One region of the Halomonas sp. TP35 genome, then DNA from elsewhere that is predicted to be linked to it. Evidence: predicted binding sites of a transcription regulator. Region 1 holds the regulator's gene; the other holds the start of a gene.

Evidence for each region. The regulator FliA, encoded in region 1, starts transcription of late flagellar genes. The targets are predictions, from matches to a motif close to CTAAAGTTNNNNNNNNNNCNGCCGATA.
Region 2: ACT3RU_RS17470 (flagellin N-terminal helical domain-containing protein) is a predicted target of FliA. The motif match lies at 2,150-2,176, and genes of this name have one in related genera.

Annotation. Positions count from the first base shown of each region.
Region 1 covers NZ_JBQSUZ010000006.1:33,353-58,280, forward strand. Annotated here, with positions in the region: gene cheA (chemotaxis protein CheA) at 1-73, shown strand, start outside; gene cheW (chemotaxis protein CheW) at 70-570, shown strand; gene ACT3RU_RS09115 (methyl-accepting chemotaxis protein) at 702-1,991, shown strand; gene ACT3RU_RS09120 (methyl-accepting chemotaxis protein) at 2,045-4,213, shown strand; gene ACT3RU_RS09125 (CheR family methyltransferase) at 4,210-5,076, shown strand; gene ACT3RU_RS09130 (protein-glutamate methylesterase/protein-glutamine glutaminase) at 5,170-6,231, shown strand; gene ACT3RU_RS09135 (methyl-accepting chemotaxis protein) at 6,273-7,988, shown strand; gene cheY (chemotaxis response regulator CheY) at 8,040-8,429, shown strand; gene cheZ (protein phosphatase CheZ) at 8,472-9,167, shown strand; gene flhB (flagellar biosynthesis protein FlhB) at 9,284-10,450, shown strand; gene flhA (flagellar biosynthesis protein FlhA) at 10,447-12,528, shown strand; gene flhF (flagellar biosynthesis GTPase FlhF) at 12,583-14,760, shown strand; gene ACT3RU_RS09165 (hypothetical protein) at 14,757-15,335, shown strand; gene ACT3RU_RS09170 (flagellar protein FlhE) at 15,352-15,753, shown strand; gene ACT3RU_RS09175 (RNA polymerase sigma factor FliA) at 15,780-16,481, shown strand; gene ACT3RU_RS09180 (motility protein A) at 16,525-17,343, shown strand; gene ACT3RU_RS09185 (OmpA/MotB family protein) at 17,348-18,019, shown strand; gene ACT3RU_RS09190 (hypothetical protein) at 18,131-18,676, opposite strand; gene ACT3RU_RS09195 (Crp/Fnr family transcriptional regulator) at 18,785-19,528, opposite strand; gene uvrA (excinuclease ABC subunit UvrA) at 19,701-22,544, opposite strand; gene ACT3RU_RS09205 (MFS transporter) at 22,715-24,091, shown strand; gene ACT3RU_RS09210 (single-stranded DNA-binding protein) at 24,194-24,877, shown strand.
Region 2 covers NZ_JBQSUZ010000026.1:1,283-6,986, reverse strand. Annotated here, with positions in the region: gene ACT3RU_RS17475 (helicase C-terminal domain-containing protein) at 1-1,993, shown strand, start outside; gene ACT3RU_RS17470 (flagellin N-terminal helical domain-containing protein) at 2,281-3,639, shown strand; gene ACT3RU_RS17465 (DUF3892 domain-containing protein) at 3,764-4,015, opposite strand; gene ACT3RU_RS17460 (replication initiation protein) at 4,244-5,044, opposite strand; gene ACT3RU_RS17455 (hypothetical protein) at 5,436-5,704, opposite strand, start outside.

The DNA of each region.
Region 1 (24,928 bases):
GGTCAAGAAAGAAGCGAGCAAAGTGATTAATAATCAACCTATCTCTTTTTATAAGGAGGCTGAGCCGTCATGAGTCAGGTAAATAATGAGGCGGTTCTCGCCGCTGATGAAGCGGAAAACCGTGAGTTTTTAGTATTTTCATTAGGCGAAGAAGAGTACGCCATTGATATTTTGAAGGTGCAGGAGATTCGCGGTTACGAAAATGTAACGCGTATTGCCAATGCGCCTGACTTTATTAAAGGAGTTACCAATCTGCGCGGCGTGATTGTGCCGATTGTGGATCTGCGTATCAAATTCCATCTTGAAAACGTGGAGTACGGTGGCCAGACCGTGGTGATTGTGGTTAACGTCGCCGATCGCGTCGTGGGTATAGTGGTCGATGGCGTTTCTGACGTCATGACGTTAACCCCTGAGCAAATTAAACCGGCGCCTGAATTTGGTGTCACCCTGTCTTCTGATTTCCTGAGCGGTCTTGGTAGCCTGGATGACCGCATGCTGGTACTGGTCGATATCGATAAGCTGCTTACCAGCGAAGAGATGGCATTGGTGGACAGCACCAGCAATCGTTAAGGCTACTGCCGCTATTTTGCAACTAAAAAGGCCACACGGAACGTGTCTACCCGAGTTGAACGGCCCCTCTAGCGCCAAGGAATGCGCCTGCGAGTGACGTTGTGTTTGGAGAAAACATTGTGACACAGCTAATGCGGCAGATGTTGGGAAACATGACCGTGCGGCTCAGCTGGGGGCTGGTACTTGCTTCCTTTTCGTTACTGGTGATTGTGGCCTGTGGCATCGGTTTTTATGCTCTTCAGCATGGGGCAGCCATCATGCAGGCCGCCAGTGATGGCAGCGTTCAACAGGCTGAATTCTCGGACTTTACCGGCCGCATTCGCTGGGCGCTTATCGCCATTGTGGTGATCACAGTGACGACCGTCGTGGTGGTGATTTGGGGCGTGACGGTCAATGTACTTAAGCCACTGGATCGTTTGGTTGGCTATTTCGAACGCATGGCTCAGGGCGATTTAAGCCAGCAGATCTCGGCACCGGGCAATAATGAAATAGGTCGGCTATACGTTGCGATGGCGCATATGCAGGCTTCTTTATCAGAAACAGTGAGCGTTGTGCGTGGCAGTGGGTCGTCCATTTATGCGCGCTCTCAACAGATTGCCAGCGGTAATAACGACCTCTCCTCGCGTACTGAACAGCAGGCCTCTTCGCTTGAAGAGACCGCCTCCAGTATGGAACAGCTTGCCTCAACGGTGGGCCACAATGCCGATAACGCACGTCAGGCTAGCCAGCTTGCGCAAAATGCTACGTTAACAGCGAGGCGAAGCGGTGAAGAAGTGAGCGGCATTGTTGAAACCATGCAGGATATCAATGCCAGCTCTCATCAAGTGGCCGATATCATCACGTTGATTGATAATATTGCGTTTCAAACCAATATCCTGGCGCTTAACGCATCGGTAGAGGCTGCCCGTGCGGGTGAGCATGGCAAGGGGTTTGCTGTGGTCGCTCAGGAAGTGCGTAGCCTGGCCAGTCGCAGCGCTAACGCGGCGAAGGAGATTCGTACGCTCATTGATACCTCGTTGGGTAAAGTAGAGACCGGCACGCAGCGGGTCAATCAGGCAGGTGAGACCATGCAAGCGCTGGTTGATGCAGTGCAGCGGGTCAACGATATCATGGATGAAATTGCTGCAGCCTCCGAAGAGCAGAGCAACGGTATTGCTCAGGTTAATCAAGCGGTTGCACAAATGGACCAAGTGGTTCAGCAAAATGCCCAGCTTGTTCAGCATGCCGCTCATAACGCCAATGAGCTTGAAGATGAAGCGGCGCGGTTAAGAAATACCGTTGAGCGTTTTCAGGTTGCTCATAACCCAACGCCTGTATCCGCCTCATCCACGGCGGGGCCTGTCGAGTCCGTCACTTCCAAGCCTCTTTCTATCGGCACTGCTTCAAGAAAGGTGGAAACAGAAGCCTGGGAAGCATTTTAATAGCAAACGCTATAAACAACGATAGTTTAAGAACTGAACAATAAGGCCCCTAAATGCGCAATAACCAACCCATTTCGCAGCGTGAAGTCGAGCTAAAAGAAGACGATTTTCTGGTCACACGGACGGATTTAAAAGGTCGTATTACGTACACGAACCCGACATTTATTGAGATAAGTGGCTACACGCATGACGAGTTGATAGGTGCTCCGCATAATCTGGTTCGCCATCCGGATATGCCGCCTGCCGCGTTTGATAATTTGTGGAAAACCGTACAGAACGGGGATACCTGGCGTGGGTTGGTTAAAAATCGCTGTAAAAATGGTGATCACTACTGGGTGGACGCCAGCGTAACGCCAATCATTGAAAATGAGCAGGTGGTGGGTTACGCCTCGGTGCGCGTTCAAGCCTCACGTGAGGCCATAAAGCATGCTGAACAGGCTTATGCTGAGATACGGGAAGGACGTAACAAGCATTTCTACCTGGATAAAGGGCGTCTGCGACAGCGTGGTGTCGGCCAGTGGCTGAAAAGGATTCAGTTGAATACCATCCGCGCCAAACTGGTTGGCATGATTGTGGTCGCTGCGGCGTTGCTGTTGATTAGCGGGGGCTTGGGTCTTTACGGTCTTAACGCGTCAAGTGAGCGGCTTGAGAGGCTTAATAGCGATGGTTTGCGCGACGTCGTCAGGCTGCAACAAATTGACCAAATGATCGCCAATACGCGCCAGGGAATGATTGAACCAGAGCGTATGGAGTTGATTAATCAGCGTTTTGAAATAGGTGAAACCATTGAGCAGCGTGCTGAAGAAGTAGCCACCGTATGGCAAGGCTATTACACCCGTGCGATCAATAATACGCCGCTCGCCAGTGCGTTTAGCGATCAACTTCAGGCCTTTCTAGAGGAGGGAATGGGTCAGGCGGCTCGCGTGCTGCAAGCCGAAGAGACCTATCAGGCGTTTACCGGGCTGGATGCCGTCATCAGCGTCATGTCTGATGAGGGGCGGGCGCTTTCTGAAAGTGTGAGTCAGCTCATTGGGCAAAAACAGCAAGCGGCTGAACAAATGGCGGCTGATGCCCAGCAAGCGCAGAACACTATTATCGCAACGCAAGCGGTGGTGTTGGGAGTTGGGTTGGCGCTGCTGATAGTGATTGGTTGGTTAACCTTCCGCGCAATTATACGTCCCCTAAAGGGCGCATCACGTTTTACGCTGCAAATCGCGGGCGGTAACCTGGCGGCTTCCGCGCCCAAGCGTCAGCACGATGAAGTGGGCCAGCTACTTGATGGGCTTAATGCCATGCGTAAAAGCTTAAGCAGCATTATTGGCGACGTAAAAGGCGGGATAGATATCGTAACGCCTGCCGCACAAGATATTGCAACAGGTAATGAAGCACTCTCTTCACGTACCGAGCAACAGGCTGCTTCGCTACAGCAAACGGCCTCCAGCATGGAGGAGATGACGGCTACCGTACGCCAGAATAGCGACAACGCTCAAGAAGCCCGCCGACTCGCCGATAATAACTCTACTCGGGTTTCTCAAACGGGCGAGCTAATGACGCAGTTGGTAGACAATATGCAACGCATTACCCAAAGCTCTCAAAAGATGGCCGATATCATCAACACCATCGACTCGATAGCTTTCCAAACCAATATCCTGGCGCTGAATGCCTCGGTGGAAGCGGCGCGCGCCGGCGAACATGGGCGTGGCTTTGCCGTGGTTGCCGAAGAAGTGCGTAATTTAGCCGGACGAAGCGCCGGCGCTGCCCAGGAAATTCGAGGGTTGATTGACGGCTCTAACAAGGAAGTCAATGCGGGCGCTGGGCTGGTTGAAAAAGCAGAAACCGCGATCAACGAGGTCGCTGATGCGGCGCGCAGTATCACCAATATCATGCACGAAATTTCGGCAGCGTCTGAAGAGCAAAGCAGCGGTATTGCGGAGGTAAACCAGGCGGTCGCCGAAATGGATCAAGCAACGCAGCAAAATGCTGTTCGAGTCCAGGAAACCGCCCGTGCGGCTGCCGCGCTAGAGCAACAGGCAAGCCTGCTGGCGTTATCGGTTGAGGCAGTGCGGCTTAACCAGAAGAGCCAGGAGCGCCCTCTTTCCTTGGCGAACACGTTACCCGCTAAACAAGCAACAACGCTTGCTAGCCCCGCAGTGCGCAACAAAGTGGCCGCGCCTGCTGTGCAGCGACAAGCGACACCTGTAGAGGAATGGGAAGAATTTTGAGCGAGCAACGCGAACCAGGTGTCGACGCCAGTCAGTGGGCGTCTAGTCATCAGATTGAGCGAGATCTGGTGCTCACTGATACGGATTTCTCACGAATACGAGAACTTATTTACCAGCGTGCGGGCATTGTGTTGGCCGAGCATAAACGTGAGATGGTTTATAGTCGGTTGGCCAAGCGTCTACGACACCATGGTTTGACACGTTTTACCGATTACTTATTGCGCCTGGAGCGTCAGCCTGATGCAAAAGAGTGGGAGGCATTTACCAATGCGCTGACCACTAATCTGACCGCTTTTTTTCGTGAGGCGCACCATTTTCCCCTGTTGGCAGAGCATCTTCGCCATAAACAGAGCCCAGTCACTATTTGGTGTTCGGCCGCTTCAACGGGCGAAGAGCCCTATTCACTGGCCATGACGCTTTTGGAAACCCTGGGGCCCAAAGCGGCGCAGGCGAAAATCGTTGCCACCGATATAGATACCGATGCCCTAAGCCGCGCGCGCGCCGGTATTTATCCACAAGAGCAGGTGCGCAAGTTAGATGAAGCCCGTGTGAAACGCTTTTTTCAGAAGGGTACCGGGCAGCAACAGGGGCTCGCTCGTGTGCGCCCGGAAGTTTCCGAGCTGGTTGAGTTTATGCCACTTAATCTGCTGTCGACACAGTGGCCGGTTAAAGGCCCGTTTGATGCCATTTTTTGTCGAAATATCATGATCTATTTCGATAAAGAGACGCAGGCAAAGATTCTTAAGCGGTTTGCGCCCCTTATGAAGCCGGATGGCCTGCTGTTTGCCGGCCACTCTGAAAACTTTTCGTATATTAGTGATGCGTTCAAGCTGCGGGGCCAGACGGTATACACGCGGGCTTAATGGAACCATTTTCGTATTTTTTATACGCCTAATGCGTGGTTATCCGTGCAAACAAGGCAGCATACCCGGCATTAACTGCAAAGGAGGCGTGCATTGAGCGCTGCCAAGATCAAAGTATTGTGTGTCGATGACTCGGCGCTGATTCGTGATTTGTTAACCGAAATTATCAACTCTCAGCCGGACATGGAAGTGGTTGCCGTGGCGCCTGATCCACTGGTTGCCAGGGATTTAATTAAGCAACACAACCCTGATGTGCTCACGCTTGACGTTGAAATGCCGCGCATGGATGGGCTCGATTTTCTGGAACGCCTGATGCGCCTGCGGCCCATGCCGGTCTTGATGGTGTCATCGCTCACGCAAAGCGGTTCGGAAATCACGCTGCGTGCACTTGAGCTTGGCGCGCTGGACTTTGTGGCCAAACCAAGCCTGGGTATTCGGCATGGCATGATGGAGTACGCCAATGAAATCGCCGAAAAGCTGCGTGCGGCCGCACGTTCACGGCCGCGTCAGGCGCGCCATAAAAATGCTCCACCGCCTGCACAGTTAAAAGCGCCGTTAGTCTCAAGCGAAAAGCTGATTATCATCGGCGCATCCACGGGCGGCACGGAAGCCATCCGTGCGGTATTAGAGCCGTTGCCTGCCAACTCCCCTGCCATTTTGATCACCCAGCATATGCCGGGAGGGTTTACGCGCTCGTTTGCCGAGCGCCTGGATCGGTTGTGTCGAATAACCGTCAAAGAGGCGACCGATGGTGAACGTGTGCTGCCGGGCCACGCCTACATTGCCCCAGGCGACCAACACTTAAAGCTCGTACGCAGCGGAGCAAACTATGTGGCACGTCTGGACAGCGGGCCACCGGTCAACCGGCATCGGCCATCCGTCGATGTGCTGTTTCACTCCGCCGCTGAACAGGCTGGGCGTAACGCCATCGGGGTGATTCTGACCGGCATGGGCAAAGATGGGGCTGCGGGGCTTTTGGAAATGCGTCAGGCAGGCGCGCCTACTGTTGCCCAAAACGAGGCGACGTGTGTGGTCTTTGGCATGCCGCGTGAAGCGATAGCCATGGGTGGCGCTGTAGAAGTTGCTGCACTCGATGATATTCCCGCCCGGTTGATGGCAATGGTAGCTGCCTCCGGTCGCTCTCAGCGGGTATAAAACTTTTTACTATAAAAATGCTTGGCGAAGGGGATGATCGAATGACACGTTTACTGCGTAACCTGAGTATCCATGCGGCCGTTGTGGCGGCATTAATGTGTTTTGCCATGCTGATTATCATGCTGGCGAGCATCAGTTTTCTATCAGAGGAACGATCACAGGAAAACCTGGCGACTTACGGTCTTATTAGTAGCGATCAGTTGAATGAGATTAATCGGGCCGATTCGCTACTCAACCAGGCCATGCTGGCCATGGAGGTTGCCTCAAATTACTTAATGGTCGGCCATATGGGCCGAACCAACGAGCAGTTGGCGATTGCCGCCGACCGTATTGAGCTTTCCGAGATGCGTTTTGAGAACTTTGTGGCGACCCCGCGTACGCCGCAGGGGGAAGTGTTAGGAAGCGAGTTAATCGAAAACTTTCGTGCCGTTATGACATTGGTAAAACAGCAGCACGAAAGCTTTGCACAGATGGACATGAATACCTATAACGACCTTCGCGATGCGTTAAGTGAACCGCTAATTAGCCTTGCAGCTAGCACGACGGCGTTTGTTGAGTATGGCTTTCAGCGGGTTGATGGTATTGGCCAAGAGGCGCACGCCCAAGGCAGCTTGTTTAAACTGGTTAGCGCCCTTGCATTGGGTATAGCGTTGCTGGTTACGCTTGCCATTTATATTGGCTTACGCCGCACCGTGACGACGCCCTTAAACGATGCGGTTAAACGGTTAAATAAAATTGCTGAAGCGGATCTTACCCAACCGCTACCTGAAGCGGGCAATAACGAGATTGGTCGCCTGTTTTCGGCGATGGCCACCATGCAGCAAAACCTGACGGGGATTGTTGCTCGGGTCCGAGAGGGCAGTTCTGAAATCCACTATGGCACGCGGGAAATCGCTAGCGGCAATGCCGACCTTTCCTCACGTACGGAGCAGCAAGCGGCGGCCATTGAGGAAACCGCAGCCAGCATGGAAGAGATGACGGCCACCGTGAAGCAGAACGCAGATAATTCTCGTCAGGCCAGCACGCTGGCGGCAGATGCCTCGACAACCGCTGAGCACGGTGGCCAAGTGGTCAGCCAAGTGGTTCAAACGATGCATGGTATATCGACAAGTTCGCAAAAAGTGGCCGATATCACCAGTGTTATTGACTCCATTGCGTTTCAAACCAATATCCTCGCACTGAATGCCTCGGTGGAGGCTGCACGCGCCGGTGAACAGGGTCGTGGCTTTGCGGTGGTGGCGGGTGAAGTGCGCAATCTTGCTAGTCGTAGTGCCGATGCTGCCAAGGAAATCAGAACGCTGATTGATGCCTCGGTGAGCCAGATTAAGCAAGGCTCAACGCTTGTGGAGCAAGCGGGTTCTACCATGTCTGACGTTGTCACTGCTGTGCGCCGTGTTACTGACATCATGGATGAGATATCGGCTGCTTCACAGGAGCAAAGCGATGGCATTGAGCAGGTGAGCCATGCGGTTGGGCAGATGGATCAGGTCACCCAGCAAAACGCTGCCCTTGTCCAGGAAGCTTCCTCGGCTGCCGCCTCATTGGAAGAGCAGGCCAACCAGTTAGAGCAGGCGGTTGCCGTATTTAAGTTGCTAGGATCTCAGACGCCTCAGCGCACTTCATTGCCTCCGCGTACTTCATTGCCTAAGCAAACGAATTCTACGCCGCCTCGTGCTGCGGAAAAAAGTTTACCGGCGGCCACTGCGCCACGATCAACGCCAAACCACAGCGACCACGCAGAGTGGGAAGCTTTTTAACCCTGACTATATAACTCGTCATCAAGACGTGAATTGATAAGAGGATGAACAATGGCCGACAAGAACATGAGCTTTTTGGTAGTCGACGACTTTCCTACCATGCGCCGGATTGTACGTAGCCTGCTTAAAGAGCTGGGTTTTACCAATGTCGATGAAGCAGAAGATGGCCAGGACGCGCTTAATAAGCTGCGTGCAGGTAATTTTGAATTTGTTGTCTCTGACTGGAATATGCCTAACCTGGACGGTTTGGAAATGCTCAAGGAAATTCGTCAGGATGACGGCTTGAAGCATTTGCCGGTATTGATGGTAACGGCAGAAGCCAAGAAAGAAAATATTATCGCGGCCGCTCAAGCGGGTGCTAACGGCTACGTCGTTAAGCCATTTACCGCGGCTACCCTTGAAGAGAAGCTTAATAAAATCTTCGAAAAAATGGGTAAATAAAGCGGCTGGGCCGAAGGGCCTGGTGAGCGAGGAGATAATACCATGAGTCAGAATGAGCAGATCGACTCTAGCCCGCTATCCGAGGAAGGCGCTGAAGAGCTAATTCATCGCATCGGCAAGCTTACTCGGATGCTACGCGATAATATGCGCGAGCTGGGATTGGATAAAGAGATCGAAAAAGCGGCTGAAGCCATTCCTGATGCGCGAGATCGGCTGCACTATGTTGCCACGATGACCGAGCAGGCAGCCGACCGCGCACTGAATGCTATTGATCGTGCTCAGCCACTTCAGGATGAACTCTCTGAGCGTGCCGAAGGGCTTGATAAGCAGTGGGCTGAGTGGTTTGAAGCGCCCAAAGATCTGGAAGATGCCAAGGCGCTCGTTAAGGATACGCGCAGCTACTTAAGCGATGTACCTACGATGACGGCGGCGACCAGTAAAGAGCTTCTTGAAATCATGATGGCTCAGGACTTCCAGGATCTGACCGGTCAGGTGATCAAGAAAATGATGGACGTGATCCGCGAGATCGAACATCAGCTTGTTCAGGTGCTGATCGACAACGTACCGGGTGCTCAGGTACGCGAATCGATGCAGCGCAAGGCCGAAGATCAGTGGAAAAACGACAGTGCGCGACGTAAAGAGGATTTGTTGAACGGTCCGCAAATCAAGGAGAATGCGCCCGATATCGTCACGGGTCAGGATCAGGTGGACGACTTATTGGACGAATTGGGCTTTTAATGCCGCGTTATTAGAGCATTGTAAAAAGCCGCATCTGGCAATATAAGCGTTTTGTTCAGCCGTCCCTTGGGGCGGCTGACTTTATGGTGCGCCACGCACGCTAAGCCGGATGTAGCATGGCAGATAACGATAGCGATCAGGAAAAGACCGAAGAGGCCACGCCCAGGCGTAGGAGTAAAGCGCGTGAAGAGGGGCAGGTGCCTCGGTCGCGTGAGCTAACCACGTTTTTGCTACTGCTGGGCGGTGTTGGTGGGTTATGGGGCATGGGGCAGATTTTTTATGATCAGTTGGGGATGGTCATGGAGCAGGCTTTCATGTTTGACCGGCGTCAGGCCATGGAAGAGATGCCCATGCTGGTCAATGCGCTAAATCTGGGGCAGCGGACGCTGTTCACCATGATGCCGCTATTTTTACTGCTGGCCGTCATTGCGTTAACGGCCCCAGCCCTACTGGGGGGATGGCTGATATCCGCAAAGTCCATGCAGCCCAAGCTCTCCAAGCTAAACCCTATCGCAGGGGTTAAGCGCATCTTTTCGACCCAAGCGCTGATTGAGCTGGCGAAAGCGATTGCCAAGTCGGTGCTGGTCGGTAGCGTGGCCGGGACGTTTTTGTATATCAACCTGGGTAAGTTTTTAGCGCTAATGGATCAGCCCGTGCAGCAAGCACTGGTCAGTGCGCTTAATATGGCGGCCCAGGCGGCCGGTCTGGTCGTGCTGTCGCTGGTGGTCGTCATTCTTATCGATGTGCCTTTTCAGCTGTGGAGTAACGCCAAGAAGCTGCGCATGAGTAAAGAAGAGGTGAAGCGCGAGCATAAAGAGTCAGAAGGTGACCCCCATGTTAAAGGGCGCATTCGTCAACAGCAGCAGACGATGGCTCGGGGTAGAATGATGAGCAAGGTGCCAGAGGCAGACGTTATTATTACCAACCCGACGCATTATGCCGTGGCCTTGATGTATCAAGAGGGCAGCATGGGAGCGCCGCGCCTGGTGGCCAAAGGGGCGGATGCCGTTGCGGCAAAAATACGCGAGCTGGGCGCAGAAGCAGGCATTCCTCGCTTGGAGGCTGCACCGCTGGCGCGCGCCCTTTATCATCATGTGGATCTAGAGGCCGAAGTGCCTGCCGAGCTTTATACAGCGGTGGCAGAAGTGATGGCGTGGGCTTACCGCTTAAAGCATGTTGGACAACAAGGAGGCGAGGTGCCCCCAACTCTCGATAATCTGCCGGTACCCCCGGAAATGCAAACCCCTGGCCGTCAGGCCAGTGGCAATGAGGCACCGCCATGAAAGGTTTAAACCAACTGGTCTCTCAGCGTGGCTGGATGGGCGAGGTACGCATGAAGCTGCTTGCCGGGCCGGTGCTGATTTTAATGATTTTGGGCATGATGATCCTGCCCTTGCCGCCCTTTGCGCTGGATATGCTGTTCACCTTTAACATCGCCTTGGCCATCATGGTGTTGTTGGTCAGCATGTTTGCCGAAAAGCCTTTGGATTTTGCTGCGTTTCCTGCTGTTTTGCTATTTACCACGCTACTGCGTCTTTCGCTTAACGTCGCCTCAACGCGGGTAGTATTGATGGATGGCTACGCGGGCGGCGCATCGGCCGGTAAGGTCATCGAAGCGTTTGGTACCTTTCTGGTAGGGGGTAATTTTGCCGTTGGCTTAGTGGTCTTCTTGATATTGGTCATTATCAATTTTATGGTCATTACCAAGGGCGCCGGGCGAATTGCCGAAGTCGGCGCACGTTTTACGCTGGATGCAATGCCTGGCAAACAGATGGCCATTGATGCCGATTTAAATGCTGGCTTGATTGGTGAAGAAGAAGCCAAAAAGCGTCGTTCAGAAGTCGCCCAGGAAGCCGACTTTTATGGCTCGATGGACGGTGCCAGTAAGTTTGTACGCGGTGATGCCATGGCGGGCCTGGTTATCATGGTGGTGAATATTATCGGTGGCCTGTTGATTGGTATGATGCAGCACGATATGAGCTTCGCCGATGCGGGCCGTACTTATACGCTGCTAACGATTGGCGACGGCCTGGTCGCTCAGATTCCTGCACTGGTCATTTCCACCGCGGCCGGTGTGACGGTATCGCGCGTTAATACCGAGCAGGATGTTGGTCAGCAAATGATCAGCCAGCTGTTCGTGAACCCTCAGGTGATGATTCTGGCGGCCGCGGTTATGGGGCTGCTGGGCCTGGTGCCGGGCATGCCGAACTTTGTCTTTCTGTTTTTTACCGCACTGCTGGGTGGTTTGGCTTGGCTCTTGATGCGTCACAATCAGAAAGTCCAAGTGAAAGAGGAGATCGCTACAGAAGCACCCATTACCCAGGAAACCCCTGAGGCCAGCTGGGAAGATGTCCAACTGGTCGATACCCTTGGGCTTGAAGTGGGCCATCGTTTAATCCCACTGGTCGATGCCCGCCAAAAAGGCGAGCTTCTGGGGCGTATTAAAAGCGTGCGTAAAAAGTTTGCTCAGGAGGTCGGTTTCCTGCCTCCGGTGGTGCATATCCGCGACAACCTGGAACTGCCGCCTAATACCTATGTGCTTTCCATGAAAGGCGCTGAAATCGGTCGCGCCGAAGCGCAGACAGGCAAGTGGCTCGCCATTGACCCGGGGCAGGTCTCCGGGGAGCTGCAAGGGACTGCCACCCAGGACCCTGCCTTTGGTCTACCTGCGGTTTGGATCGACACCAATCAACGTGAGCACGCCCAGGTGTATGGCTATACCGTGGTCGATGCCAGTACCGTTATTGCGACGCACCTGAATCATTTGCTACATCGACATTCACCCGAAATGCTGGGCCGCCAGGAGGTCCAGAAGCTGCTCGACAAGCTGGGCGAAGAGCAGAAATCACTGGTAGAAGAAGTGGTGCCCAAGGCAATTTCTCTGACCATACTGCAGCGTATTTTGCAAAATCTGCTGGAAGAGGATGTGTCTATTCGTGACATGCGCACGATTCTGGACACTCTGGCAGAGTATGCCGGTCAGCAAAAAGATCCTAATGAGCTTACCGCGCTGGTGCGTATTGCATTAGGCCGGGCCATTACGCAGCAGTGGTTTGCCGGACAGGAAACCCTCAATGTGATGGGGCTGGATGCCCAGCTGGAGCAGGTACTGATACAGGCGATGAACGGGAATGGTGCGATGGAACCAGGCTTGGCTGAAACCTTGATGGATCAGGCACAGCAGGCTCTGGCGCAGCATGAAAGTAGCGGGGAAGCGCCGGTATTGGTGGTTCAGCACTCGCTACGTGGCGTGCTATCACGCTTTTTGCGCCGTCGTTTGCGCCATCTTGTGGTCATGTCACAAGCAGAAATTCCGGATGACCGCACGTTGCGTGTGACCACGACAGTGGGTGGCCGCTAACCATGACCGCAAGCAGCGAACGTGTCAGCTATGTGTACAAACAAAAGGTAAGACATGAGCGTTAGGCGTTTTACGGGAGCAAACAGTCGTGATGTCATGCGCCAGGTGCGTGAAACGCTGGGAGATGATGCGCTAATTTTGGCGAACCGCCGTACCGATGACGGCGTTGAAATCATGGCGATGGCCGATGAGGCCGTCGAGCCTGTCGAAGCCGCGTTAGAGGTAACCGCAAGTAAGGTAGAGCCCGTTACATCGACGGACCCTCTCCAGGCCATGAGTGAGCGCCTACTGCGTGAAATGCAAGATATGCGCGCGCTTTTAACTAACCAACAGGTAACTAGCCAGCAGGCGCCTCGGCCCGCCGAGTCGGTGCAACAAGCCTCCGATACGCGCGCGCGGCTTTCTCAGTTGTTGACGCGAGTTGGCTTTAGCGCCGAGCTTGGCGATGAAGTACTCGCGGGTCTGCCAGCATCATTGAAAGCGCTTGGCCCTGAAAGTGAGCAACCGCTTGATTGGTTGCGCCAGCAGCTGACAAGCAGGCTTCATGTGTTAAATGACGAGGCCAGTTTTTTCGACCAAACGGGCATCGTCGCCTTGGTCGGTCCTACCGGAATTGGCAAAACCACCACCACCGCAAAGCTTGCGGCGCGCTTTGTAATGCGACATGGCACACGCCCTGTCGCGCTGGTCACCACGGATAGCTTTCGTATCGGCGCCCATGAGCAGCTCAGGATTTACGCACGCCTGTTGGATACCCCCATGTACGCCCTTGATGCCGAGCAACCGGTCGATGATCTGTTGGGCCGCCTTCATGGCAAGCAGTGGGTCATGATTGATACGGTTGGGATGAGCCAGCGTGACCAGCGTGTTATTGATCAAATTGCTCATTTGCAGGGCGGAAGTTCCACAGTAAGGCTGGTACTGCTGTTGAACGCGGCTAGCCAGCCAGAAACTCTGGAAGAAGTCGTGCTGCGTTATCGTCAGGCCGCGCGGGCGGCAGGCGCTGAGCTTGATGACTGTATTATTACCAAGCAGGATGAAGCCGGCCGACTGGCCCCCGTGCTGGATATTGTTATACGCCACGGTATGCGCGTGCTGTTTAGCTCTCATGGGCAGCAAGTGCCCGAAGATATGAGCGTGGCGCTGCCGGATGCGCTGATCAACCAGGCGTTGGAAAGCCAGGCGAAGGCAGCGCCGCAGCCTGGCTTCACGGCACCGGTTAGCATGCCTCGCTGGTCGCGAGATGTGCTTGGTCAAGGGCGGAGGCTGTCCCTACTACTGACGCGGCTGCGCCAGCGATTGGCAGGCTTCACCACGCTGGAAGCCATGTGGGATGTTGGCGCTTTGCCGAGCGAGCTACAGAGCGCGCAGCTTACTCGTCTGTTGCCGCACGCGTTACCCGCCCCCGGTGTGGTGTGGGCGGCACGCCGTAACGAGCGTGGCTGTGATTGGTCGATGCCGGATATCAGCATGGACGAATGGGGCGCTTGGCATGCTGTTCCCATGCTTCAACATCGCCAACCTGCGGGTTGGCAGGCCAGGCTTGAGACACGAACGGAAACGGCGGGCGCCACGGCGCATCTATTGCCCGTGTTGCCTCCGGCAGAAACCGTGCAGTGGCTGAATGAGCAACAGCTGACTTGGGTCAGCCTTGTGACATCCGCACAGCGCGTATACTTTCATGGCGAGCGTTATGCGCTACGTGGACTATTTGAAGAAAGCACGCTCAGCCATCATGTCAGTGTGCGGTTTCGTGGCCAGTCCATGCAGTTATGGACCGCCTATGCCGAAGTGCAAAATGAGGCGGGCAGTGTACTGCTTGCGTGGTATGGGGAGGTTCGTGACCCCGAAAGTGCCAAGGTCGTTGCCCGGCGCTACTGGTTGACGCCGGCTCATTTAGGCGCCGATGTACTTTTCCAGCTGGTCATTCAACTGCAAAGTGAGGGTCTGGCAGCGCTCACCAAACGCGCGTTGCAGCAGTTTAAAGATGCCGATAGCGGGGCGGATCCAGAAGTACGTCTACTGTTAGCCAGCGGCGTCGCGTCAGTGGTAGGGCATTTGGATAACGCGGGTGATGATGAAGCGTCCAGTCTGCGCAGCGATCTACTCAGCCTATTGGGCGCGCGCCGAAAACGCCGCGATACGGCCATGCTGGATGCGTTGATGTACGCCTTTATGGCGCGCGACGCCATTCGCCAATTGGGCAGCGTTAGCCGAGAGGTGAGTGTATGAGCCAGGATCAGGCGGCGGGCTTGCGCCAATGGGCCGACAGTCAGCGTCAGAAGCAGGCACCCAGCCAGCTTGATGCGCCGTTGGCAAGTGATACTGAGGTGGTGAGCGAAACACCTGCGCCCGCGCCAAGTGCTGTTTCGCCCATCACTACGATTGACGAGCAGCCGGTCGCGAAAGCCCCTTCGCTACCTAAAAAGCCCTTGTATATTATTGGTTTGCCCGGGCAGGGCGCGCAGTCTGTCAAACAGGTTCAACACCGGCTGGCTCAATGGTCTGCGCTGGGCCGTCACTGGGCAGGATCACCTGACGATTGGGATATACAGGCTGTTAGCGTTAATGCGCCTGACCTTGCTCAGCTAAGCACAAAGCATGCGCGTTGGGCGCTCTGGATTAACAGCGATGCTGACGCATTTGCTGAGATGTACCGGCTACTTCGCCAGGCGCGTGACAATGGCGGGCCTCGCCGATTGCTGGCACTGCACGAGCCCTCTTTGTCGCGCCAAGGCTTGTTGGAAAACCTGCGTGAAGCCGCTAGCCACTATTTGGCCACCGATCTTCTGGTGTTGGCGCGCTGATAAGGAAATATTCGACATGTTAAGCAAGCTATTCAAGATGATGGGTGTTTGCGGGTTGATAGGGCTCATCAGTAGCGCTCAGGCGGCGGGCAGCTGGAGTACCTCGGTGCCTGGTGTGATGGTGGCCATGAGTGATCGAGAAACCCGTAGCCAGTCAATGACGCCACCCGATTCTGTACAGGTGCACAATCGGGTGATTGATCGGATACACTGGCAGCTTGAGACGCCGCCGGGCAGCGCTATCAACGCATGGCTATGCCACCCGGAGCAGTGTGTGGCTCTCTCGGGAGGGCGCGGAACGGTCACCGAGCTGGCGGGAAGGCAGGTAAGTGCTCCTTTGCAGTTTCGTTTTAAGTTACTGCCTGGACAGCGGCCAGTTCGCGTTCAGGGTCTGCAAGTCATTGTGAACTATCAGTAAAAGTTGTATAGCCGCGAGGCAAAAAGATGTACACAGCACAAGGCAGAATCAAGCAAGGCGAGCTATTCACACAATACATGCCACTGGTAAGACGTCACGCCTTAACACTGCAGGTCAGGTTGCCTGCAAGCATTGAACTTGATGATCTTATTCAGGCGGGCACGGTAGGGCTTTTAGAAGCACTGGGCCGTTTTGATGCCGCTCATGGTGCCAGCTTTGCGACGTTTGCCAGCCAGCGTATCCGTGGGGCGATGGTCGATGAACTGCGTACGCGGGATTGGTTGCCACGCAGCGTGCGCCGCGCTGCGCGCGCTGTGGACGACGCGGTCCGGCGGCTAGAGCAGCAGCTCGGACGCTCACCGGAAGAGAGTGAAATTGCCTTGGCGCTTGAGATGCCGCTGGGTGATTACCAACAGCTGCTTAACGACACCAATAGTGGCCAGCTATTGCCGTTTGAAGAGTTGGTTGCCGATGGTGGTGAGCCGGTAAGTTTTGATGTGAGCAACTTGCCGTTTGAAAAGCTGCTGGATGAGCAGCAGCGACAAACATTGATTGCTGCCATTGAGGCGTTGCCAGAGCGGGAGAAACTGCTCATGGCACTTTATTACCAGGAAGAGCTGAATTTAAAAGAAGTGGGCGCCGTGCTGGGCGTGACGGAGTCGCGCGTGTCTCAGCTGCATAGCCAAGCCATTAGCCGTCTGCGTGCCCGGTTGCATGATTCAGCCTAAACAACCGATACGTTAACTCACAATAACCGGCGAGGAGCCGTTGATGAATCCGTCCACGTTGATAGGTATATTCGCCAGTATGCTGCTGCTAGTAAGCGTGCTGTTCTTTACTGCGGAGTCCCCCGAAAGTTTTATCAATCTGCCGGGCCTGGCGATTGTTATAACCGGTACCCTGGCCGCTACTTTTATAAGCTATCCGCTAAAAGAGGTGTTACGCGTTGTACGCCTGGTAGGGCTTGTCTTTCGGCGTGAAAACACCTATATACGCGACGATATCAACGAGCTGGTCGCCATGTCCCGGCTATGGTTTAAAGGCGATGTGCGTGCAGTCGAAAACGAGTTGGAGCATACGCGCAATCCGTTTTTACGTACCGGTATTCAGTTAGTCATTGCCAATACCAAAGAAGATGAGATCTTCGACATGCTGCGTTGGCGGATTGCCCGGCTCAAGGCTCGCGAGCACGCAGAAGCCCAGATTTTTCGCACCATGGCGACCTACGCGCCAGCGTTTGGCATGATTGGCACGCTGGTGGGATTGGTTAATATGCTGGAAGTCATGGATGCTGGTGACCTGGATGTCATTGGCCCCCGTATGGCGGTGGCGCTGCTCACCACCTTCTACGGTATCTTGCTGGCGAACCTGGTGTTTAAACCCATCGCGGTTAAGCTAGAACGACGTACTGAAGAGCGCCTGATTACCATGAACATGGTGCTGGAAGGTATTTCATTGATCACCAAGCGCCGCCTGCCCTCTTTTATTGAGGAAACGCTCAATTCATTTATCGCCAACTATAACGATGAGATTCGCGATGCCACTATAAAGCCCCGGCCTGATACACCAAGCGCGACTGCAAAGGGCTAAGACGATGCTGGATAGCAATACGCGCCATGCGCTGGAGCTTCCCGCCGGGCAGGGTGAAAGCGATGAGAGCTGGCTGACCAGTTACCTGGACGTGCTCACCCTACTGATTACGCTGTTTGTCTTGTTGCTAGCCTTGGCTCCCCCCGGTGGTAATGAAGCACTTAAGGGCGAGAAGGCGTCCATGGCCAGCGTGATTAGCTCACTGCCCTTGGCAACGCTTGCCACCGGCATTCACCCACGTCATAGCGGGTTACAGCCCCAAATGGCGGCATTGGATATTCCTGGCGTCAGCGTATCGCAGGGCCAGGAGGGCGTAACGCTACGCATTGATGATAGCCTTTTATTTCCCAGTGGTGAGGCAGTGCTCACCTCTCTAGGCCAGGATGTGATAGAAAGCCTTATTAATGTGTTAGCGGCCTTTGATGGTCAGGTTTCCGTTGAAGGACACACTGACAATCTTCCTATTGCGACTACTCGGTTTCCTTCCAACTGGGAGCTTTCCGCCGGACGTGCGATTGCCGTTATGCGCCATCTGGAAGGTCAGGGCATCGCTATTTCTCGCATGCGGGCCGTTGGTTATGCGGATACTCAGCCTATGGAAAGCAACGCAACGCCTGAAGGGCGAGCTGCTAACCGGCGCGTTGAACTGTTGTTACGACAACAGCCAGAAGAGTGAATGGATTACTAAAGGCTGGGTTTGTGTCTAAACCTGGCCGCGCTGATGGGACTCTCACGCCAATCGGTAACGCTTACCCAACTGCTGGGGAAGCGTTTAATCCAGCGGCTTTCAGGGCGACGCGGTTTCACATAGCGTTTGCATGCGCTCAATCGCTTGATGGGCGCCTTCAAGCTGAAACGTCATGTACCAGGGGGGCTGTTCGCCTCGATCAAACCCCAGGAAAAGTTGCTCACCTTGCTCCATCTGGCGCATTAGCGTCTGCATATCAGCAAGATAAAAGTGTACGTAAAAGCCGTTATCGCCTCGCTCGGTGATGAACTCTGCCATGGTATCTACCGCGGGCTGCTCATCGATACGCAGTCGGGTCGGCACCAGATTGACGGTTTTACTTTCGCCTTGCTGCTCCTCCAGCGTGACACGCACTTCAAGCCACGGTAAATCACACACGTTTTGGGTGGCATTCAGGCTGAGTGTCGCGTCGGAATAGCTATGGGTTTCAACGGCGCGAAAGTGGTGCTCGTTACCCAGCGTTAATGTCATTGATTGCCACTGGCCGTGCGACTGTATGTCCTCCATATTAAAGTTCGCCGCCTGTGTTAACGGTGCAATAAGTAGAAGGGTGGCGCTTGCCAAGGCTGTTGAATAGGGTGTCATGTCAGCACATCAAGGTTGGGTCAGAAAAGCCCAGCGTTTATGACGGGTTTGCCCGCAGCAAAGGCGCCGGGTGCTTTCTATAAATCACTACCGCCGTGGTAGTGGTCTCTAGGCAGAAAGTTCGAATAATGGCCTAACGTCGTCATTAAGATAACAGTCATCAAACTCGCCGACTGCCGCCAGTGCTTGAAGATCAGGAATCGTAACGTTGTGACGATCACGAAATACCAGACCTTCTTCGCTCAGCAAGCTAAAGGTGCGGCTAACATGCACAGGGCTTAAGCCCAGAATGTCAGCAAGCTGCTCTTGAGAGAGGGGAAGTCGAAACTGCCCGTCGGTATGGCTATTGGTCTGGCGCAGTCTCAAATACATTTCGTACAGGAAGTGCGCTGTTTTTTGCCGAGCGCTGCGTCGGGCAAGCGTTACTAATCGCTCGGTGAGCAGTGCCTGGTGACGGCTGGTGATCGCAAATACCACCGAGGTTAGTGGCACTGACTGACGAAATACTTCAAGCAGGCGTTTGTGAGGAAAATGGCATATTACGCCATCTGTAATCATGCGAACACTTTCCAGACGTTGCGAAAACGCGAATTCACGCAGGCCAATAATATCGCCAGGCAAATAAATTTCCAGAATCTGTCGATCACCGTTTTCAAGGTGGCGATAGGAATAGGCCCAGCCACTTTTCAAGGTACAAAATTCGCCAGCCGGATCACCGAGTTCCCACAGAAGTGAACCCGCTTTGATATCAGTAGGGCTCTCTTCCAGGGAGACTAACAGGGCTTTCTCTGCCGTGCTTAATGAGCAGTAGTGGCTGAAGTGGTGAAGAATGCAGCTTTGATCTTCGCTCACAGCTTGAACTCCATGAGTATTGCCTAACAAATATCAAGTTATTTGGCGAATGACGATAAGCAATTAATCGCTTACTGCACTGCCCGATGACCTTGATACAGGGGGCGAGTCGGCTAAATTATGGCATAAAAGCAAGCCCAGGGTGGGCGAATGCCCACCCTGAAACGCCAGATTACGAAGCGGCGCGGTTGCCGCGTTCAAGTAGCGGAGAGAGAAAGCGTCCGGTATGTGAGGCGTGTTGCTTGACGATCTGTTCAGGCGTGCCTTCGGCGATGATTTGCCCGCCGCCGGAACCGCCTTCGGGGCCCAGGTCGACAATCCAGTCAGCCGTCTTGATCACATCCAGGTTGTGCTCGATGACCACGATGGTATTGCCGTGGTCGCGCAAACGATGCAATACGGTCAATAGCTGACGAATATCTTCAAAGTGAAGCCCGGTCGTAGGTTCATCCAGGATGTACAGCGTCTTGCCGGTGTCACGTTTGGCAAGCTCACGGGCAAGCTTGACCCGCTGCGCCTCGCCACCTGAAAGAGTGGTGGCGCTCTGGCCCAAGCGGATGTAGGAAAGCCCTACATCCAGTAACGTTTGCAGGCGGCGCGCGATCGCCGGTACCGGGCTAAAGAACTCAAGCGCATCCTCAACCGTCATCTCCAACACTTCGTGGATCGTTTTACCCTTGTAGTGGATATCCAGCGTCTCGCGGTTATAGCGCTTGCCTTTACAAACGTCGCAGGGGACGTAGATATCCGGCAAAAAGTGCATCTCGACCTTGATCATGCCTTCGCCCTGGCACGCCTCACAGCGGCCACCCTTAACGTTGAAGCTAAAGCGGCCTGGCTTGTAGCCACGCGAGCGAGCTTCCTGGGTGCCGGCAAACAGCTCACGGATAGGTGTGAAAATGCCGGTATAGGTGGCGGGGTTGGAGCGTGGTGTGCGGCCAATTGGGCTTTGATCAATATCGATCACTTTATCAAGCTGGTCGAGCCCTTCGATTTTCTCGTAAGGCGCCGCCGTCAACGTTGTTGCGCGATTAAGCTCCCGCGCGGCAATCGGCATTAGCGTGCCGTTGATCAGTGTGGATTTACCCGACCCTGACACGCCGGTAATTGCAATGAACAGCCCCAGTGGCAGGCTGAGCGTTACATCCTGCAGGTTATTGCCAGTGGCACCGCGTAGCACCAGCTGTTTTTCGGGATTGCCGGGAATGCGGTAGGGCGGCACGCTGATCTCGCGGGTCCCCGTCAGGTACTGGCCGGTCAGCGAGTTGGGGTTGTCCATAACGTCCTGAGGCGTGCCTTGGGCGACAATCTCTCCACCGTGCACACCGGCGCCTGGGCCAATGTCCAGTACATGGTCAGCGGCGCGAATGGCATCTTCGTCATGCTCTACCACAATCACGGTATTGCCCAAGTCGCGCAGGCGCTCCAGGGTTTTCAATAGCCGGTCGTTGTCGCGCTGGTGTAAGCCTATTGAGGGTTCATCAAGAATGTACATGACGCCCACCAACCCCGCGCCAATCTGGCTTGCCAAGCGAATCCGCTGGGCTTCGCCGCCGGAAAGGGTGTCGGCGCTACGCTCAAGATTCAGGTAATCAAGCCCCACGTTAACCAGAAACTCCAGGCGGACCTGGATCTCGTTAACAATCTTGTCGGCAATTTCGCCTTTGCGGCCAGGCAGGCTAAGCGTTGCAAAGTAGCGCTGCGCCTCGCCAATCGGTGTGCGCACGACGTCGGCGATATTTCGGTCATCCACAAACACATGACGCGACTCTTTGCGCAGGCGCGTACCGTTACACGTGGCGCAGGGCTGCATGGCAATGTACTTGGCCAGGTCTTCGCGCACCATGTTGGACTCGGTTTCCCGATAACGGCGCTGCATATTGGGCAGAACACCCTCAAAGGCATGCTCGCGAGTGACCTTGCGCCCTCGGTCGCCTACATAGGCAAAGGGAATCTGTTCATCACCGCTGCCGCTAAGAATGATGTCACGTTCGTGACGCGCCAAATCTTTCCAGGGCGTTTCCAGCTCAAACTGATAGTGCTTGGCGAGCGCTTGTAACTGAGTGAAATAATAAATATTGCGCCGATCCCAGCCTTTAATCACGCCTTCTGCTAACGAGAGCTCAGGATGGCTAATCAGCTTTTCAGGGTCGAAATACTGCTGTATGCCTAAACCATCACAGGTCGGACAGGCACCTGCGGGGTTATTGAACGAGAACATGCGAGGTTCAAGTTCTGACAAGGAATAGCCGCAGACCGGGCAGGCAAAGCGTGATGAGAACGTCATGTCTTCCTGCTCGCCGTCCATAAAATGAATCATGGCGGTGCCATCGGCGAGATTGATGGCCGTCTCAAAAGATTCTGCCAGGCGTTGGGCGATATCGTCGCGCACTTTAAAACGATCAACCACGACGCTGATATCGTGTTTTTTACGTTTATCCAGCGGTGCTATATCGTCAAGTTCCAGCACTTGGCCGTCGATTAACGCACGCACAAACCCTTGGGCACGTAGCTCGGCAAGCAGCTGTAAGTGTTCTCCCTTGCGGCCTTTTACCACAGGCGCCAACAGCATCAGCTTGGTACCCTCGGCCAGATTCATTACCTGGTCGACCATCTGCGAAATGGTTTGGGCTTCAAGCTCTTCGCCGTGCTCCGGGCAGCGTGGGGTGCCCGCGCGGGCAAACAGCAAGCGCAGGTAGTCGTAAATTTCGGTGATGGTGCCCACGGTTGAGCGCGGGTTGTGAGAGGTGGATTTCTGCTCAATGGAGATTGCAGGCGAAAGCCCCTCGATGTGATCCACATCAGGCTTTTCCATTATCGACAGGAACTGGCGCGCATAGGTAGAGAGCGACTCCACATAGCGCCGCTGCCCTTCGGCATAAAGCGTATCGAACGCTAGCGACGATTTTCCCGAACCTGATAGGCCGGTAATCACAATCAGCTTGTCGCGGGGCAGTTCCACATCGATCTGCTTGAGGTTGTGGGTGCGTGCACCCCTGACCAGAATGCTGTCCATCAACACCTCGACTCGCGCGGCAAAAAAGTAATTATACGTTTGCCACCCCCCTCTCGGCAAAAGCGCTTTGTTATCCGTTAACGCAGGACGGCGTTTCCAGCGTGGTTGCAAACCGCTAGAATGGGGGGTTATCCGAGAAAATTACCTTATCCACCATACACAAGGGCATTATGCGCAAGGTTTCTGCACTGCTAATGGCCTCTGAGCGTCGTGCAATCAGCGGCTTGGCTGGGCTTTATGCGTCTCGTATGTTGGGGCTTTTCATGGTGTTGCCGGTACTGGCACTCTATGCCGATGCGCTTGAAGGGTCGACACCCTTGCTGGTGGGCTTTGCATTAGGTGTTTACGGGCTTACCCAAGCTGTACTGCAAATCCCCTTTGGTTTGCTGTCAGACCGCATTGGGCGTAAACGGGTTATCGCCTTTGGGCTGCTTGTTTTCGCCATAGGCAGTGTGGTGGCCGCGATGGCCGACTCCATCGGTGGGGTTATTATTGGGCGAGCCTTGCAGGGCGGCGGCGCGGTGGCGGCGGCCATCATGGCACTGCTTGCCGACCAAACGCGCGAACAGGTTCGTACGGCGGCAATGGCAACCATTGGGCTGTCGATTGGCATCTCGTTTGGAATTGCCATGGTCGTGGGGCCTTGGCTTGCTTCTTGGGCGGGGCTTTCCGGCGTGTTCTGGTTTACGGCGCTGCTAACGCTTTTAGGGCTAGTCGTTCTGTGGCGCTGGGTGCCGCCCGCTCCTCGGCGGCTGCGCCACCGTGATGTGGGGATGGATCGTCAGCAGGTTAAAAGTGTGATCACGCGCCCTGATCTGTGGCGTCTGGATCTGTCGATTTTTACACTACATCTGGTGCTGATGGCTATTTTTGTCGCGGTGCCCTTTCGGTTGCAGGAAGCCGGCATACCGCTGGCGCGCCACGGTTTGGCGTATTTGGGCATTATGGGGCTTTCATTTGTCGCCATGGTGCCGCTCATGATAGTGGCCGAGAAAAAGCAGCAGATTAAAGTCGTATGCCTGTTGGCTATTGGCGCCATTACGGTAAGCCTGGGCGGGCTTGGGTCGCCGTTCTCCCATGGCCACTGGCTGTTTGTTGGGCTATTTATTTTCTTTACCGGTTTTAATCTGCTGGAGGCGACGCTGCCATCAATGCTCAGTAAGCTTGCTCCCGCTGGCGCTAAAGGCACCGCCATGGGCGTGTACTCTACAAGCCAGTTTTTAGGGGCTTTTCTGGGCGGTACGCTGGGGGGACTATTGGCGAATGTGTGGGGCCTTGATGCCGTTTTTATCGGCTGTGCGGCACTGGCTCTGCTATGGTGGCTTGCGATGTGGAAAATGCCCTCACCACCGCCGCTCTCCAGCGAGGTGGTGGACTTAAATGATGCGCCGCCAGATACGCTGGATGTATTGATGGAACGGCTGGCAGATGTTGTGGGCGTCGAAGATGTCATGGTGGTGCCCGAAGAACATCTGGTCTATTTAAAAGTGAATCGTCAGCAGCTTGATAGGGCGGCACTGGCCAGGCTGATTCCCCCCAAATCCTAGTGCGGCTGGCTGCCAGCCGCAGGCAATAATCAGTGACACCGGCAATGTAGGCATGATCGCGTCGATGTTTATCTATACGTAACACAATGGAAGGAGCGCCTTATGGCTCGCGGTATCAACAAAGTGATTCTGATCGGTAACCTCGGGCAAGACCCTGAGATGCGCTTTACGCCCAGCGGTACGGCAGTGGCCAACTTGAATCTGGCCACCTCTGATACGTGGATGGACCGCCAAAGCGGCCAGCGCCAAGAGCGTACGGAGTGGCACCGGATCGTGCTGTTTAATAAAACGGCTGAAATTGCCCAGCAGTATCTGAAAAAAGGCTCCAAGGTCTATATCGAAGGGCGCTTGCAAACCCGTAAATGGCAGGATCAAAACGGCCAGGACCGTTACAGCACTGAAATCGTTGCCAACGATATGCAGATGCTGGATGGGCGTACTGGCGACTTCCAAGGCGGCAGCGCACCGCAGAATAATTACGCTGGCAACCAGGGCGGTATGGCTCAAGGCGCGGCGCCTCAAGGGGGATACCCCCAGCAAGGCGGTGCTCCACAGGGCAATAACTTTGGTGGCCAAGGGAGTGGCCATAACAACCCGGGCAACCTGGGACAGGGCAACCCCCAGCAGGGCGGCCAGCCGGCTCCTCGCCCCCAACCTGCGCCGCAGCAGGGCCAGCCGCCCGCCCACCAGGGAAATGCTGCCCCTCAGCAAGGCCAACAGAACAGCAACTATGGCGCGCCTGATCCGGGCAGCTTTGACGATTTCGACGACGAAATCCCGTTCTAAAGCGGCCGATCAAGCCCATTACGCTATGTTCGTTGATAGAAGGGGTCTGTC
Region 2 (5,704 bases), on a different contig from region 1:
CACGTACCTCACCCATCAGCTGCCCAAGCGCCCTGGGTTCCAGCATAACCCTGTACAGGTCGCGTACGCGCAGGCCTTAATCGACGGTGTACGGCAACAAGGCAAGATGCACTTTGTCGAAGGGGATACGGGCATCGGCAAAACGCTGGCGTATCAGCTGGTGTTGGCGGATTGGGTCGCCAAAGGGAGACAAAAAGAGCGCCGGGCAGTGATTTCAACACACTCGCGTGCGCTGCAGCGTCAGCTGCTTCAGCCTGACAACCTCGCTATCGTGCGTGACTATTTAGAAAACGCAGGCTTACCGCCGCTGACCTTTGAGCTGCGTATGGGGCGGGAAAATTACGTCAGCCCGGAGCGCCTGGCCTTGCAGTTAGGGGCGATACGCTTAGAAGACGCGGCCAACGACCGACAACTCTCGCTAGAAAAGCGTCATCTTGCTCGCTGGGCACTAGAAAGTGACGGCTGCCTGCTCGACCTAGACCCCGCGAGCCTGCCTGAAGGCTGGCAAATGTCAGATATCGCTTTACGCCATCATGACCCCTTGCCAGACGCGCTTGACGCCCACTTAAACGCCGCGCAAACCAGCGACATCCTAGTGATCAACCACGCTTTATTGGTGGTTGACTTGATCACCAAAGGCCGCATCACCCAGGCGGAATCGCCCTATGTGCTGCTGCTCGATGAAGCGGAGCACTACCCTGAACTGGCAGAAGAAATGCTTAGCCAGCGGATTTCGCTGCAAGCCACCACACGGCTGTTACGCCAGCTGAATCAAACCGCACTGGCGACGCAATGGGAAGCGCTTGAAACCCAGCTAACGGATCAGGCGCGTGCAGGCACTGCCCATAATGTGTCGGTGAGTGAGAGTGAAACGCTGCAAGTGGCCATTAGGGCGCTATTGAAAAAGCGGTTGCGGGAAACCGCTCACGATGCCTGGCTATGGCGAGAGTGGCAGCAGCTACGCCATAGTGCAGAGCAAGTGGCCGTTAGGTTACGCGAAGCCAGTCGCTACTTGATTCTGGATTACTCACCGGTGCGTGGCTTGCCCCGCGTGGTGGCTCACTCGCCAAGTGCGGCATCCAGTTTGCGCAATGGGATAGGCGACCGCAGCACGTTGCTCACGTCAGCTACGCTATCGGATCTTGACCATGCGCCGGGGGAAGCGCCGCAGTTTCGCTATATGCGTAGCCGGCTGCAGGTACCCGTCAGCAGTAAACGCAGCGGTATCGAAACCAGCTTTCAGGCACGCCAATTTGGCGAGCTGCGCTTTCGGTTACCCCAAGGGCTTCCCCACCCGATTCAACGGCTTCCTGAAGGCGGGCACAGCCTGTCGTTAGCCTATGCTCAGCAGGTGCTCCCCTTCTTGCTGGATCAGCCAGGGCGCACGCTCGTGCTGTGTGCCAGCTATGCCGATGTAGAGGTACTCGCCAACGAGTGGCCAGCCGAGGCGCAGCACCGGCTAGTCGCGCACCGGGCAGGGCAAGGGTTAGGCGAGTTAGTGGCCCATCTAGATGACGATGCCATTTTGTTAACGCCAGCAGGGTGGGAGGGCTTATCGCCTAGTCGGCAAGGGAACACGGCCTTTTGGTCGCACCTAGTGGTATTGCGCAACCCGCGCCCAGCGCGCAGCGCGGTAGAACAGCGCTTGGTAGGGCAAATGCTGCAGCGTAAAGGCATGAGTGAAGAGCAGGCCACCCGCATAGCCACGGGCATGCTGTATCGCAAAAGCACCGTGCGTACCCTGCATAAGCTGCGCCAAGGGTTAGGCCGGGCGATTCGTCACCCAGAAGACCAAGTGCTGGTCACCTTATTAGAGCCGCGCATTCCGCGCCCATCGGGGGCACTCCCACAGCCTGGCATGCGGCAAAGCAGTGCGCTGCTCGGGGCCATTCCGTCTCGTTTTCGGTTGGCCTGGCAGCAGGCAGAAGAACCGCTCATCAACCAACGAACCGAAGCCCTTTCCCAGCCCACCGCCTTAACGGCGCTGCTGTAGATAGCTAATTGATAGGCAAATAAAAACCGCAGCCCTGCTATCATCCTGATGGCAAAAGCTGCGGCTACAGAGTTTGTAAACGACACGATAAGCCTAAGCAGTCCTGCCACCTTTAGCAAGAAAACAATTTTTTACACAGAACTTTAGACAGAACGCTAAAGTTTTCATCGCGTTGTGTCGATAAACATAAACAACGGCATAAAAAAGCCGTCACCAACGGCCCTCAGGTGAGCACGCGAGCAACGCTGCACTGAGAGCTTGTAAACGACACAGTAGGAGATCGCACCATGTCAGTGATCAATACCAATATTACCTCCATGATTGGCCAGCAGAACCTAAACAAGAGCCAAAATGCTTTAACCACAAGCATGGAAAGGCTTTCTTCAGGTCTGCGCATCAACAGCGCCAAGGATGATGCGGCAGGGCAGGCCATCGCCAACCGCATGACCGCTCAGATCACCGGTCTTAACCAAGCTAGCCGTAACGCTAACGACGGTATTTCCATTGCTCAGACCGCTGAAGGTTCTTTGAACCAGATCAACGATAACCTGCAGCGCATCCGTGAGTTGACCGTTCAAGCACAAAACGGCACCAACTCCGAGTCAGATCTTGGTTCCATCCAAGATGAAGTTAACCAGCGTCTTAGCGAAATCAACCGTATCTCAGAAGAGACCGACTTCAACGGCGTAAAAGTACTTTCTGAAGATATTAGCTCTATCTCTATTCAAGTGGGCGCTAACGATGGCGAATCAATCAGTGTTAATTTGAGAACCATCAACCAAACAGAACTTTCACTTGATGGCTTTGACTTAACAAATACGCTTCGTGGTGTGTCTGCGGGCGAAGATGATTTTACGGAAAATAAAGTTAATTTTGGTGATACGGCCTTCCAAGCTGATGCAGAGACAGTCGCACTCACAGAGTATGATGCTTCAGCCACAGCTATTGGCACTGTAGAGTTTAGTGGTACTGATGTTAAAGGTAGTGCCACTTGGGAGCTTCAAGATTTTGATGGCCAGAGATATGCAGTAAATACAGATGACAATAAAGTTTATACATTAGAAGACGCAACCGTTTCCGGTACCGACGTGAATGTTTCTCTTGGCGAAGAGTTAACGGGTGATCTTGCTCGTTCAGGTGACGGTCGAGGCTCTTCGTTTGACTTTACCAATGGTACAGCTACTTCTGATTACAGCGTTGTTAAAGATAACGCTGACCAAATGTACGTACGTGAAGTAGCTGATAACGGCGACATTACCTATAACGCATTGACCACTACTGCTGTAGAAGCCGACGGCAACGGTGTCGTTGAAATCGATCTTACCGATAATGCAGTAGTTGCTACTGCCGCATCGGACATGGGCTCTTTTACAACTGATCCCATGAAGCAGCTCGACGAAGCGCTGGCCAACGTTGATGGCTTGCGTTCAGAGCTGGGTGCCGTGCAAAACCGTTTTGAGGATGCAATTACCAACCTCGACACTAACAGCACTAACCTGTCTTCTGCCCGTTCGCGCATCGAAGATGCTGACTACGCTACAGAAGTGGCCAACATGACCCGCGCGCAGATTCTGCAGCAGGCCGGTACTTCTGTACTGGCACAGGCCAATCAGATCCCGCAGAACGTTCTTTCTCTGCTGGGTTAATGGTAGCCTGAGTGGCAACGCCACTGAAGGGTTGAATGAACCGCCTCCAGAGATGGAGGCGGTTTTTTGATACAGCGGCCTCAATAAACAAGCGCAAAGCCACCTGCGCAGTAGTAAACCCGCATCAGAACGTTGGTAACTCCCCCAGGTTATCCCGCTTGGTGTCGTTCCTTTCGGTTGTCAGATACTCATCATCAATCAGATAAACCGCTGCACCCTGTTGCCATCTCTCATTCGTTTTCGTCCTTGTCTGAAATGTTACTTTACCGAGGCGAATGAGATCCGCCACGAAGGCCCGCGAAACAGTTCGGGGTGCGCCTACTTTCCCTTGTTTTTCCTCTCGCACTTTAACAAACGTGATGCAGAAATCTGCCATATTTATCTCTCCCACGTTGATGGCGGCTTGCCAACAATGAATGTGGAGGCGTAGTGGCCTATTCCAAATAGTACTTAGCATAGAGCGGTTGGCAGTCATACTATGGTGGACCTGAATGCGGGGCATCGCGGACGATTCCGGGTAATGCCGTAAAGCAGCAGCGAGAACACACGATGAAAATGCTAGGCTGCGCCCAATCGCACTGACGTAGCAGGGCTTAAAGCAGCACTATAGTCCTAATTTAAGTTGGTCATCTTTCTGAAACAAAAAGCGCACCTTGGCCACGCGTCGTCCGGCCTTGATCGGCTCCCACTCGATTTTCCAATTGTCCTTCTCTTGAAGCTCTTTCACCGCAGGTTCGATGATGCGGCGGCGGATGTTGTTGAAGTTTTCCTTCTGCTTCTTGGTAGCATCCATCGCCGTGGCGAAATCCTCAATGGTGTACTCAGCCCATCCGTTACCTTCTTTACCTTCAAAGCGCTTCAACAGCTCCAGGAGCCGCCAGGAGTAAATGGAACGCAGCGCTGATGCCTGCTGCAGCTGATAGCTGGTGAATTGCTTACGCAGCCCCGTTAGGTATGGCAGCAACTTGGGCCACCAATACAGCTCCACCCACCCCTCGCCCTGCTGGTAGTGAATCTGCCCTACCCAGCGCATCGTCACCACAGTCGGCTCTAAGGGCTTGCCACGTCGCTTGTGAGCTATCTCATAGAAGGTGATCGAGCGGCTGTAGAGCTGCTTACTGGCATCCTTCAATGCTTCATAAGCCGTTCGGCGGTCGACACCAAACTCATCGGCATACTCGTCAGCAGAGATACGTGTGGTGGGCATATCGCCTACCTTCCGCGGTTTATAGCTGTTGAGCTTTGAAGCGGCCATAGCGACTAGCCGCTTCTCGGCCAATGTCAGGCCGTGCCCAGCCCGCACCAGAGCATTGTGCTGGGTGACCCAACGCTCACCCGCAGGGCGCTCTGCGCTATCCGCATCGTAGTTAATTGCTGCATTCTGCGCTGCTGGTTTCTTTGCCATATACGTCATTTCCCAGGCTATTACGTCTCAAATCAATATGACGTTTTTATATAATTGCGTCAAGAGCATATCAAGACGCTTTAACCCGGAAAGTGGCGTAATTGGTGGCAAGCCTGTGGATAACGCCCGGAAAAAGACGCAATAGTGGGGGTGAAAGACGCATTAAACCCGGAAAATGACGCATTTCCGTACTAGAAGTCTTTGTTTTAAAAAGAGAATCCCGCTATAAACAAGAAAAAACAAGAGAAAAACCAAGCAGCAAGCATATAGCGCCCACACACTGCCGACGATTCTGTACGAATCCGTTAGGCAGCAGCGGGGCATAATTTTGTTCGTTGCTGAGGCGCTCTCTATGAGCAGCCAGAATCTGGGCACTCACTCACAATATTAATCAGCTGAGGATAGCTTTATTTACAATCACACCTTGTTTAGCAAAAGTGTTCTCAATATCACTCGCATCCATTACGTTACATGCCACCTCGATATCTAACTCAACCCCTTTGCCACTTAGCCCAAGCAGATGAATAGAAGCTTCGTATGCTTCCTTGGGCGAGGCGTAAATACGATCAATGCGAATGCCATTGGTAAAAACTCTAGTAAGACGGTCTTCCTCAAGGCACTCGACCAACACCACATCATTTTCTTCTTGATGGGAAATGA